3 regions of the Brevibacillus sp. JB24b genome follow, and region 3 is predicted to be linked to each of the others. Evidence: riboswitches for the same ligand, from Rfam matches in the RefSeq annotation. Region 3 holds a riboswitch; each other region holds the start of a gene.

Evidence for each region. A riboswitch is a leader RNA that binds a small molecule or an ion and turns the genes downstream of it on or off. The one in region 3 is predicted to bind S-adenosylmethionine.
Region 1: another riboswitch for S-adenosylmethionine. It lies ahead of ACQV1I_RS17950 (ABC transporter permease); the one in region 3 lies ahead of ACQV1I_RS15250 (sugar ABC transporter substrate-binding protein).
Region 2: another riboswitch for S-adenosylmethionine. It lies ahead of ACQV1I_RS08795 (Na+/H+ antiporter NhaC family protein); the one in region 3 lies ahead of ACQV1I_RS15250 (sugar ABC transporter substrate-binding protein).

The regions. Positions count from the first base shown of each region.
Region 1 is NZ_JBNVQV010000001.1:3,837,044-3,840,511, reverse strand. Features, by position in the region: gene ACQV1I_RS17955 (MFS transporter) at 1-1,329, shown strand, start outside; SAM riboswitch class I at 1,497-1,598, shown strand; gene ACQV1I_RS17950 (ABC transporter permease) at 1,791-2,717, shown strand; gene ACQV1I_RS17945 (ABC transporter permease) at 2,721-3,468, shown strand, end outside.
Region 2 is NZ_JBNVQV010000001.1:1,798,285-1,801,752, reverse strand. Features, by position in the region: gene pepT (peptidase T) at 27-1,259, opposite strand; SAM riboswitch class I at 1,589-1,694, shown strand; gene ACQV1I_RS08795 (Na+/H+ antiporter NhaC family protein) at 1,675-3,141, shown strand.
Region 3 is NZ_JBNVQV010000001.1:3,261,701-3,265,168, forward strand. Features, by position in the region: gene ACQV1I_RS15245 (sugar ABC transporter ATP-binding protein) at 1-738, opposite strand, end outside; gene ACQV1I_RS15250 (sugar ABC transporter substrate-binding protein) at 819-1,904, opposite strand; SAM riboswitch class I at 2,052-2,161, opposite strand; gene ACQV1I_RS15255 (branched-chain amino acid ABC transporter substrate-binding protein) at 2,232-3,452, opposite strand.

The DNA of each region.
Region 1 (3,468 bases), 580 kb from region 3:
TCTATTGCTGCCGGGATCATTATTCCACTGGCGGGTTATCTATCTGACCGATTCAATCGCAAAGTGGTTATAACAATTGCTTTAACGTTATATGGAGCAGGCGGATTGCTTGCTGGGTTAGCGTCATTATGGTTAACCAATCCCTATTGGTTGATTATTTTAGGCAGGGTATTACAGGGGATAGGTGCGGCGGGAACATCGCCTATTGCCATGGCGTTAGTAGGAGACTTATTTGATGGTGCATCCGAAAGTAAAGCGCTTGGATTATTGGAAACCTCTAACGGATTGGGTAAAGTGCTAAGTCCAATTTTAGGCTCTTTATTCGCTTTATGGACATGGTATGCAGTTTTTTTGGCATTTCCGGTCATTTGTGCTGTGGTACTAACTATATTTTTGTTATTAGTAAAAGAAAAGAAACAAAATAAGCAGCCTAAGTCAGTTAAAGAGTATCTTGGTTCGATTGGCAAGGTATTTAAACAAAATGGAAAATGGTTAATCCCAGCCTTTTTTATTGGTAGCATATGCTTGTCTACGTTATTTGGTGTGCTTTTTTATCTATCCGATTTACTGGAAGAGACCTATCAGATTGATGGTGTGTTAAAAGGTGCTTTTTTAGCTATTCCCTTGCTGGCTATGAGTATAATGGCATTTATCACAGGGACTATTATTAAAAAGAGATTAACTGTGATGCGCTACTTTATTATTGCAGGGATGCTCTTACTTACCATCTCCTATGTTGGGGCAAGCTTTGTTTCTAACGTTTATTTCTTAATTGGGATTCTTGTATTTGGTAGCGTGGGAACAGGAATGATTCTACCGTGCCTCAATTCGATGATCATTGGGGCGGTTACAAAGACAGAGCGTGGAATGATTACGTCTTTGTATAATGGTGTCCGCTTTATTGGAGTAGCGCTGGGGCCGCCGATTTTTACATGGTTGTTGGGATTTTCGACGGGTGTCATGTTTTATTCGATTGCTTCCGTCACGTTACTATTCGCTATAATTGCATTTTTTACTATCACGCCACAAAAAGACACCAATTCTCAAGGAGCTACGGAGGAAGGAACTGCAAAAAAAGAGTCTTCAGCAGTTAGGAAAACGGGCGCTTCGACAGAATCAGCAGGTTCTAACAGCGAGAGCGAAACCTCCTCAAAGGACAAGAGCTTAGTGGATCAAAAGGCTTTGGATGAGATTACGGTGTTGTTAGAAATGCGGGAGGAAACAAAAGAAGAACAAAAACAGGGGCAGTTAAAAAAAGAACTGGGATTGGACCCGACAGATCTATTTGAGAAGCTGCTTACCAAAAAAGAAAAAGAGAAATCGAAATAGGTGATTTTAGCCTCCAGATGTGGGGGTTTTTTTGTTTCTAAGATATTGTATATAAAAAAATTACTACTAACATAAATAAACAAATGTAAAAACTGACGTGATTCTATTGACATTCCTAGTAACGATGATATGATAATTTATAAATTGATCCGATAACTTTATACAACTTCTTATCAAGAGCGGTGGAGGGACTGGCCCTATGAAACCCGGCAACCTTGATTCATTCAAAAGGTGCTAAATCCAGCAGAAGTATTTCTGAGAGATAAGAAGAATGGCACATACTTATACATGAAGCCCTTCTTCTTAGAGAGAAGGGCTTTTTTGCATACGTTTTTCACATAAAATACGGAAATACAAATAGCAAAGGGCGATAGCAGAGGGAAAAATGTATCCTTACAAGCATATAACCAAGTATTCCGATATAAAAATAAGGCATTAGAGAGAAGCGGGGGAAACTAGGCATGTATCTGTTAAAAAGAATATGTACCATGCTGATTACATTATGGATTATCGTGACACTAACCTTTATCATTATGCAACTGATACCGGGTGATCCGTTTGCTACTGATTCGCAAATGCTACCAGCAGATGTAGTCCAAAATATGCGAGAAAAATATAATCTGGATAAACCAATTGCCCAACAATATTTGTTATATCTAAAGGATTTGGCGCTGTTTGATTTAGGACCATCTATACAATCAAAATCACGTGATGTAAACGCATTGATTGCTTCAGGATTTCCTGTATCGGCTACGCTAGGATTACAATCGTTATTCTTAGCCTTATCGTTTGGTATTTCCTTAGGAATAATCGCAGCTCTTTATCATAACAAATGGCTAGATTACGTTTCGATGTTTATCGCTATCATTGGGATTTCTGTCCCAAGCTTCATTTTGGCTCCACTGCTAATCAAATTGGTTGCGGTTGAGTGGAAGCTCTTGCCGGCTGCCTCCTGGGGATCGTGGAAACACTCAATCCTGCCGTCTGTTACGTTGGCGGTCGGTCCAATGGCTATCATCGCCCGATTTGTCCGTGCTAGTATGCTTGAAGTCTTTAGTCAGAATTACATGAAGACGGCAGAGGCAAAAGGCTTACCTACGTTTGCGATAGTGGTAAAGCACGGAATTCGTAATGCATTGATACCTGTTTTGACATTTATCGGGCCGTTGTTTGCAGCGCTGATTACAGGTACGTTTGTGGTTGAGAAAATTTTTGCTATCCCAGGTATTGGCAAGTATTTCGTAGATGGCATCTTTAATCGTGATTATCCAGTTGTAATGGGAACAACTGTTTTTTATAGCACGGTCCTGATCTTGTCGTTGTTTTTGATCGATGTGTCTTATCGACTGGTGGACCCAAGAATTAAGCTAACGAGCAAGGGGGACTAACAGATGGCGCAATCTTCATTCCATTCTGAACAAGATCATCTTTTTCGACCTGTTGATAAGCGAGTTTTTGAAGAGAATCGAATTGATCGACCCAGCTTAAGCTATGGGAAAGAAATACTGCGAAAAATCATACAAAACAAGCTAGCGATGCTTGGTTTTAGCTTATTGATTCTTGTGGTTATGCTTTCATTGATCGGTCCTCATCTTGTAGCTTTTAGTCCAGAGAAGCAAGATTTGATGCTTGGAAATCTCAAGCCTTCCGACACTCATTGGTTCGGAACAGATGATTTGGGACGTGATATGTGGGCACGTACCTGGGCAGGTGGACAGATTTCTCTCTTTATCGGTTGTATAGCAGCAACCATCGATTTATTGATTGGTGTAGCAGTGGGGGGAGTCTCCGGTTATATGGCAGGACGCGGCAAGGTAGGGGATCGAATTGACAGCTTCCTAATGCGTATTGTCGAGGTTTTGTATGGCATTCCTTATTTGTTGGTTGTCATTTTATTGATGGTGGTCTTAGAACCAGGGTTATCTACTATCATTATTGCGCTTTCCGTGACAGGTTGGGTTGGTATGGCTCGCTTAGTACGTGGTCAAGTATTGCAGCTAAAACAGCAAGAATTTGTCCTAGCAGCAGAAAAACTAGGAACCTCCCACGTCAAAATTATTTGGAAGCATCTGTTGCCCAATGCTTTAGGAATTATCATAGTGAACCTGACCTTTACGATACCACAGGCTATCTTTGCTG
Region 2 (3,468 bases), 1.5 Mb from region 3:
TTTGCTCTCATTTTAGCTGACTATCATCATGCTTTTTCTTCAAACAACCGGGCTATCTCGACAATAACATGAACAGCTTTTTCCATAATATCTACAGAAGCGTATTCAAATTTGCCGTGATAGTTTTCCCCGCCAGTAAAAATATTAGGTGTTGGCAGACCCATATACGATAATTGAGAACCATCCGTACCACCTCGGATCGGGCTGATTACTGGCTCGATTCCGAGGTTTTTCATCGCTTCATAAGCAATGTCAACAACTTCCTTAACCGGTTCAATTTTATCACGCATGTTGTAGTATTGATCATTCATCTCCATAATGATATTTTCTGCTCCGTATTTCTCCTGCATCTGTTTCACGATGCTTGCTGCTTTCTCTTTTCTGCTGTTAAAGTTGTCTTTATCAAAATCTCTAATAATATATTGAGATTTGCTTTGTTCAACATCGCCATTTATTGAGCTAAGGTGGTAAAAGCCTTCATAGCCATCTGTATACTCTGGTGCCTCATCTACAGGTAGTTGTGCATGGAATTCCATTGCTAGCTTACTTGCGTTAAGCATTTTATTCTTGGCCGTTCCAGGATGCGTGCTAATCCCCTTAAAGGTGAGCTTGAGTTCTGCGGCATTAAAGCTTTCATACTCCAATCCACCTAGAGGCCCTCCATCCATCGTGTAGGCAAATTTCGCGCCGAAAGCAGCTACATCAAAATGAGCTGGTCCTCTACTGATTTCTTCGTCAGGAGTGAATGCTACTCTAATTTTTCCATGCTTGATTTCTGGATGCTTTAGTAAGTAATCCATCGCTGTCATAATTTCAGTAATCCCAGCTTTATCATCTGCTCCGAGCAATGTTGTCCCATCGGTAGTAATTAATGTATGACCTTTGTAGGACGGTAGCTCTGGGAATAATTTTGGTGTTAGAACAACGCCAAGTTCTTTATTTAATGTAATAGCTTTTCCGTCAAAATTTTCGTGGACTTGCGGATTGACATTTTTACCTGTAAAATCCGTAGCCGTATCCAAATGGGATAAAAAACCGATCACTGGAACTTGCTTATCCGTATTTGCAGGGAGTGTCGCCATTACATATCCATTTGGATCGATTGTAACTTCCGAGAGTCCCATCGCCTTTAATTCTTCGACTAGCAAATTACCCAACTCTAACTGTCCTGGTGTTGACGGAACTGTCTGGCTTTGTGCATTGGACTGTGTATCAATCTTTACATATCTTGTAAACCGCTCTATGATATCTTGCTTCACTTACATTCACTCCCTTTTTCATTGCATCTTTCTTTATTATATCGCTTGATGGACGATATTTCCATTTGTACTCATGTAGCTGTTCTATCAATTGGAGCGAGCCAAAATGAAAGATTTACGCATATTTACATGTAGTGAGACTATATAAATTCAGGATATCCATTGAAGAGAAAAAATTGCTCAAGAAGCTGATGAATAATAACCAAAAGAGGCTTCTATATAGCCGGATCACTTGCATAAGTTAAATAGCACTAAAAAATATTTGACATTTTGTGTAGGAAAGAGTAAAGTAAAAAAAGATTAATCAATAGAGAATAAAATATGAAACCTTCTTATCAAGAGAGGCGGAGGGACTGGCCCTTTGATGCCTCGGCAGCGGACTCGTATTTAGAGTGCTGTGCCAAATCCAGCAAGCATGTGCTTGAAAGATGAGAAGAGTGTTTCTTATATGCCATATAAGACCTCTTCTCATAAGAAGAGGTCTTCTTCATTTTTCTCTAGGAAAAGTTTAGAAATAGAGAGGGTGTTATTGATGAATCAAACAAAAGGGAGTGCGTTGGCTTTATTGCCGCTTGGTATATTTTTAGCACTATTTATTGGCTCTGGGGTTATTACAGGAGATTTTTATCAGCTCCCAATCATCGTTGCCATTATAATTGCAAGTACAGTTGCATTAGTAATGAACCGAAAGGAAAGCTTTCATACAAAGGTAGAACGATTTGCTAAAGGAGCCGGCAATCCAAATATCGTCGTTATGTTATTAATCTTTGTGTTGGCTGGAGCATTTTCTCAAGCAGCAAAAGGCATGGGTAGCGTTGAAGCTACCGTGAACCTAGCACTTTCTGTATTACCTCAGAGTCTCTTAGTAGTTGGCTTATTTGTAATTGGATCATTTATCTCACTAGCAATGGGGACATCCATGGGGACTATTGCTGCATTAGCTCCGATTGCAGTAGGGATTAGCCAACAAACAGATATCTCGGTTGCATTCACAATGGCAACCGTTGTCGGAGGAGCTATGTTCGGTGATAATTTATCATTTATTTCCGATACGACAATTGCCGCAGTACGCACACAAGGAACGGAAATGAAAGATAAATTCAAAACAAACTTTTTAATTGTATTACCAGCTGCCATTCTGACGTGCATACTTTTAGTCGTTCTTACATCAGGAAATCATACAAATATTACAATAGGATCCTTCAATTGGGTGAAAGTATTACCGTATGCAGGAGTTCTGCTTGCAGCCTTACTTGGATGGAATGTACTAGTGGTTCTAATGGGAGGAACTGTATTATCAGGTATTATCGGCATGATAGATGGAAGCTACACACTTGCCACTTTCTTCAAAAATGTGACGTTAGGGATTAGTGGAATGATGGAGCTTGTCTTATTAACCATGCTTATCGGTGGAATGATTGAAATTATTCAACATAATGGCGGGATTCAATATCTATTGAATGTATTGACGCGCAATATTCGTTCGAAAAAAGGCGCAGAGTTTGGTATTGCTGGTCTTGTGAGCCTGACAAATATGTGTACAGCTAACAATACAATCGCTATTATTTTCGCAGGTCCACTTGCTAAAAACATTTCAGATCAATATGAAATCGATCCGAGAAAATCAGCAAGCTTACTGGATTTATTTTCTTGTAGCGTACAAGGAATCATTCCTTATGGAGCGCAAATGTTAACTGCGGCAGGATTTGCTGCACTCTCACCAATCGAATTATTACCATTTGCTTTTTATCCGCTGTTAGTTGCTGTTTGCGGTATCGTGTCAATCGTGATTAACTTCCCACGGTTTTCAGCTAATTCCAAAAAAGCTAGTGTCATAAAACCGCTGAAGGAGAAAGAGGAAGCCCTATATAAGACAACCTAGTGGTTATTCTCCTAGCATAAGTATCAACTCACACGAATTATGCTATTCATTTCAGAACATCGCTAAAATAAATGACAGGAAAACTAAATAAATTGTAGGAAAGAAAGCGGTAGGTACAAACCTACTGCTTTTTTATTGATAAATTTTTATCCTTAGCTGTCAAAGTGATGGTTCATGCTCAACTCCTAAATATGACCATTAATTTTTTTCATTCACTATCATTTACAAAAGACAAAGGTTATATCTACTCTCCTCGTCTTTCAGTGATGACGGATAGTTGGATTGATTCACTATCTGCTGTTATTCTTGTTGTTATAGCCATAGCTC
Region 3 (3,468 bases):
CTGAGACAGTGCTTTTCCTAGCATACTTGTAATTACTTCTTGTGGATTGGTCTCACTTGCTTGCTTACACATAACCAGCTTCCCATCTCGTAACACCGTAACTCGATCACTAATCTCAAAGACTTCTGGCATTCTGTGGGAGATAAATACGATTCCAATCCCTTGTTCACGTAATTGTTTAATGATCTGGAATAACTGCACTGTTTCTGCTTGACTTAAAGGTGCTGTTGGCTCATCTAAAATAATAATTTTAGCTTTTTGTACAATTGCCTTGGCTAAAAGAACCAACTGCTTTTCCGATAAAGTTAATTCCTCAACCTTTTTTTGTACGGGCAAATCAAGTCCTAATCGCTTGAGTGCCTGTGTTGCTTTTTCTTCCAGGCTTCGCCAGTTGATAAAAGGAGAGCGTCCCCCTTCAATAAATTCTTCCAGCAAAATATTCTCTGCCACACTTCCATATCCGATGAGTGCTGTATCCACTTCCTGATATACACACTCGATACCATGAGCCTTGGCGTCTTGTGGCTGTGTCAGGCTAACTTCTTTTCCATCTATGAAAATCTGGCCATCGTCTAGCGTATAAGCACCTGTCATAATTTTCATCAACGTACTCTTGCCAGCTCCATTTGCCCCCAGCAAAGCATGAATTTCACCTGGCTTCACATCAAAATCCACGTCGCATAAAGCTGGAACAGAGCGAAATGCTTTTTTGATCCCTTTCATCTCTAATGCTGTCAATGTGCTCTCCCCTTCCATGCGCGGATTTTACAAGGGGTCTGGCAACTTTTTTGCCAAACCCCTTTCACCCCTGCTCTTTCTTATTGACCTTGCGTGCTAGTTCCCCATTCCTTCACGTACTTGTTCAAATCAGTCATTTTCACAGGCTCCTTAGGCAATTGTTCACGTGTAATTAGCACAGGGTTCAAGCTTACCTTATCTGGTACCTGCTCACCTTTCAGCTTCTTAAACAAGTATCGCGCTTGTACCCGCCCAATATCAGAAGGGTCTACAGCTGCCGTTGCAACCCAAGGTGAATTCTGATCTTGAATCATCTGTAAATCTTCATCGCTCATATCTATGCCATATACCTTAATTTCATTGCGACCAGCTTGCTGTATAGCACGTGTTGCGCCTTTTGCAAATTCATCCCAAGCAGTCCAAACCGCTGTGATATCTCCCTTGTTTGGATGCTGCTTCAAAATCGCTTCCATTTGTGCTTGTGTATCCAAAGCTGTATTTGCAGACGCTGAGCCGAATGCAGCAATCTCTTTAAAGCCTGGATTTTTGTCCATAAATGCCTTATAAGCGATTTGACGACGTTCCATTGGAGTAAAACCAGCTACCCATATCTTTACAATATTTCCTTTGCCACCTGTGTCTTGTGACATTTGGTTTAATGTTTGTTCAGCCAATTTGATATCATCCTGCTCTACTACCGTCACCCCTGGAATATCTAATCCTGTATCAAACGCTACAATCGGAGTTTTTTGGGCCACGGCCTTTTGAACTCCTGGTGTCAAACTATCTGCACGCCCATGGTCTAACAGAATCCCATCAAATTGTTGGGTAACAGCTGCGTCTAAATGTGAAGCCATTTTGGCAAGATCATTATCCCCACTTAAAACCGTCAGTTCTCCACCTAGCTTCTCTACCTCTTCCTTCACACCTGAAATATATTGAGACGAAAACGATCCAATATTAAATTGCACCACTAACGCAATTCGTTTTTTCTTATCTGCTGTAGCATGAGCCCCTTTTGCTTCACTACTTGATGCTGTCACGTTATCGGATGATGTTGCTTTTGATGTAGAGGTTGTAGTTGTACTACAACCACTTAGTACACTCCCTAATAATAAGAATATTGCGAATAAATAGACGGGTGTTTTGTTGATTAGACCCTTCATAATGCTTCTCCCCTTTGGTGTCATATATCTGCTGTTTGTGAAAACATGTACAATGTACATTGATTCATTCAAAGCTGGGTACTACTCGATATAAAAAAGCCCCTTTTCCTAAGAAAAGAGGCTTGTGTATATGAAAACCCACTACGCCTCTTATCTCTCAGGTTTCCCTGCAGGAGGTAGCACCTTGATGTCTTGTAAACAGACATTAGGTTGCCGGGCGTCATCGGGCCAGTCCCTCAGCCAACTCTTGATAAGAGAGTATTTTAAATTTTTAACGTTTTTTCTTACAACAGATATTACACCTGGGTCCTTGACCATGTCAATAGCTTATTTTGCTTCACCTTCAAATTTCTTAGAACCGCCCGCATATTTATAAATAAACACCTGAGCATTCTTATTGTCACCTTTATCATCGAAAGAAACGTTTACAAACTGTCCTGTAAAGTCCTGTGTTTTGTGAATGGCTTCTAATACTTGGGCACGGGTTGGCTTTTTGTTGCCATTCGCTTTAGCTGCTTCCTCAATCCCGTTGATCGCTACAGCCATCGCATCGTAGCCAAACGATGTAAATATTCCCAACTTTTTGCCTGTTGAGCCTTCAAATTCCTGAATCCATTTTTTCCCCTCTTCTGTTGCTGTTACATCGCCAACAGTGGAAGTAAACACGACACCCTCTGCTGCTGATCCAGCAATAGTAAACATTTCTCCGGAATCGAGACCATCTGCGCCCATAAACACACCGGTAAATCCTTTTTCGCGCAACTGTTTAATTAGAATTCCAGCTTCTGCATAATATCCACCAAAGTAGATCATTTCTGGTTTCTTCGCTAACACTTGGTTCACCACTGCGCTGTAGTCCTTCTCTCCAGCAGTCAAGCCTTCAAACCCCAGAACAGAAACACCGTCCTGCTCAAATTGCTTTTTCACTTCATCCGCTAAGCCCTGGCCATACGCTTGTTTATCATGAATGATCATCGTATTTTTCACATTCAGGGTATTCTTCGCATAAATAGCCGCTCTTCGTCCTTGTTCATCATCACGAGCACAAATACGATGTGCTACCTTTTTACCACCCTCAGTAAAATCCGGCCCTGTTGTAGAGGGCGAAACCATTACCAAACCAGCTTTTTCATAGGCCGTTACAGCAGACAAAGATGAACCGGTAGTCACATGGCCTACAACTGCTACTACATTGTTGTCGTTTATCGCCATCTGTGCGTTCACAACTCCCTGCTTTGGTTCCGCTTGGTCGTCTAAAGGCTTTAATTCAACATTGAGGCCTAAGTCTTTTAATTCTTTCTGTTTTAATTTCAGTGCATATTCAGCACCTGCTTTTGCGGAGTCACCATAGTCTGATGCAGAACCGGAAAGTGGACCAACTAGAGCAATCACAATTTTTTCTCCGCCTGTGGAGACACTTCCCCCATCACTGCTCCCTTGTTGTGTAGTGCCTGAGCTCGCATTATTCCCCCCTGCACAACCTGACAAAGCAGCCCCAGCCAATAAAATGGAAGATACGAACGCAAGTGATTTTTTATTTACTTTCATGTCTTGTCCCTCTTTC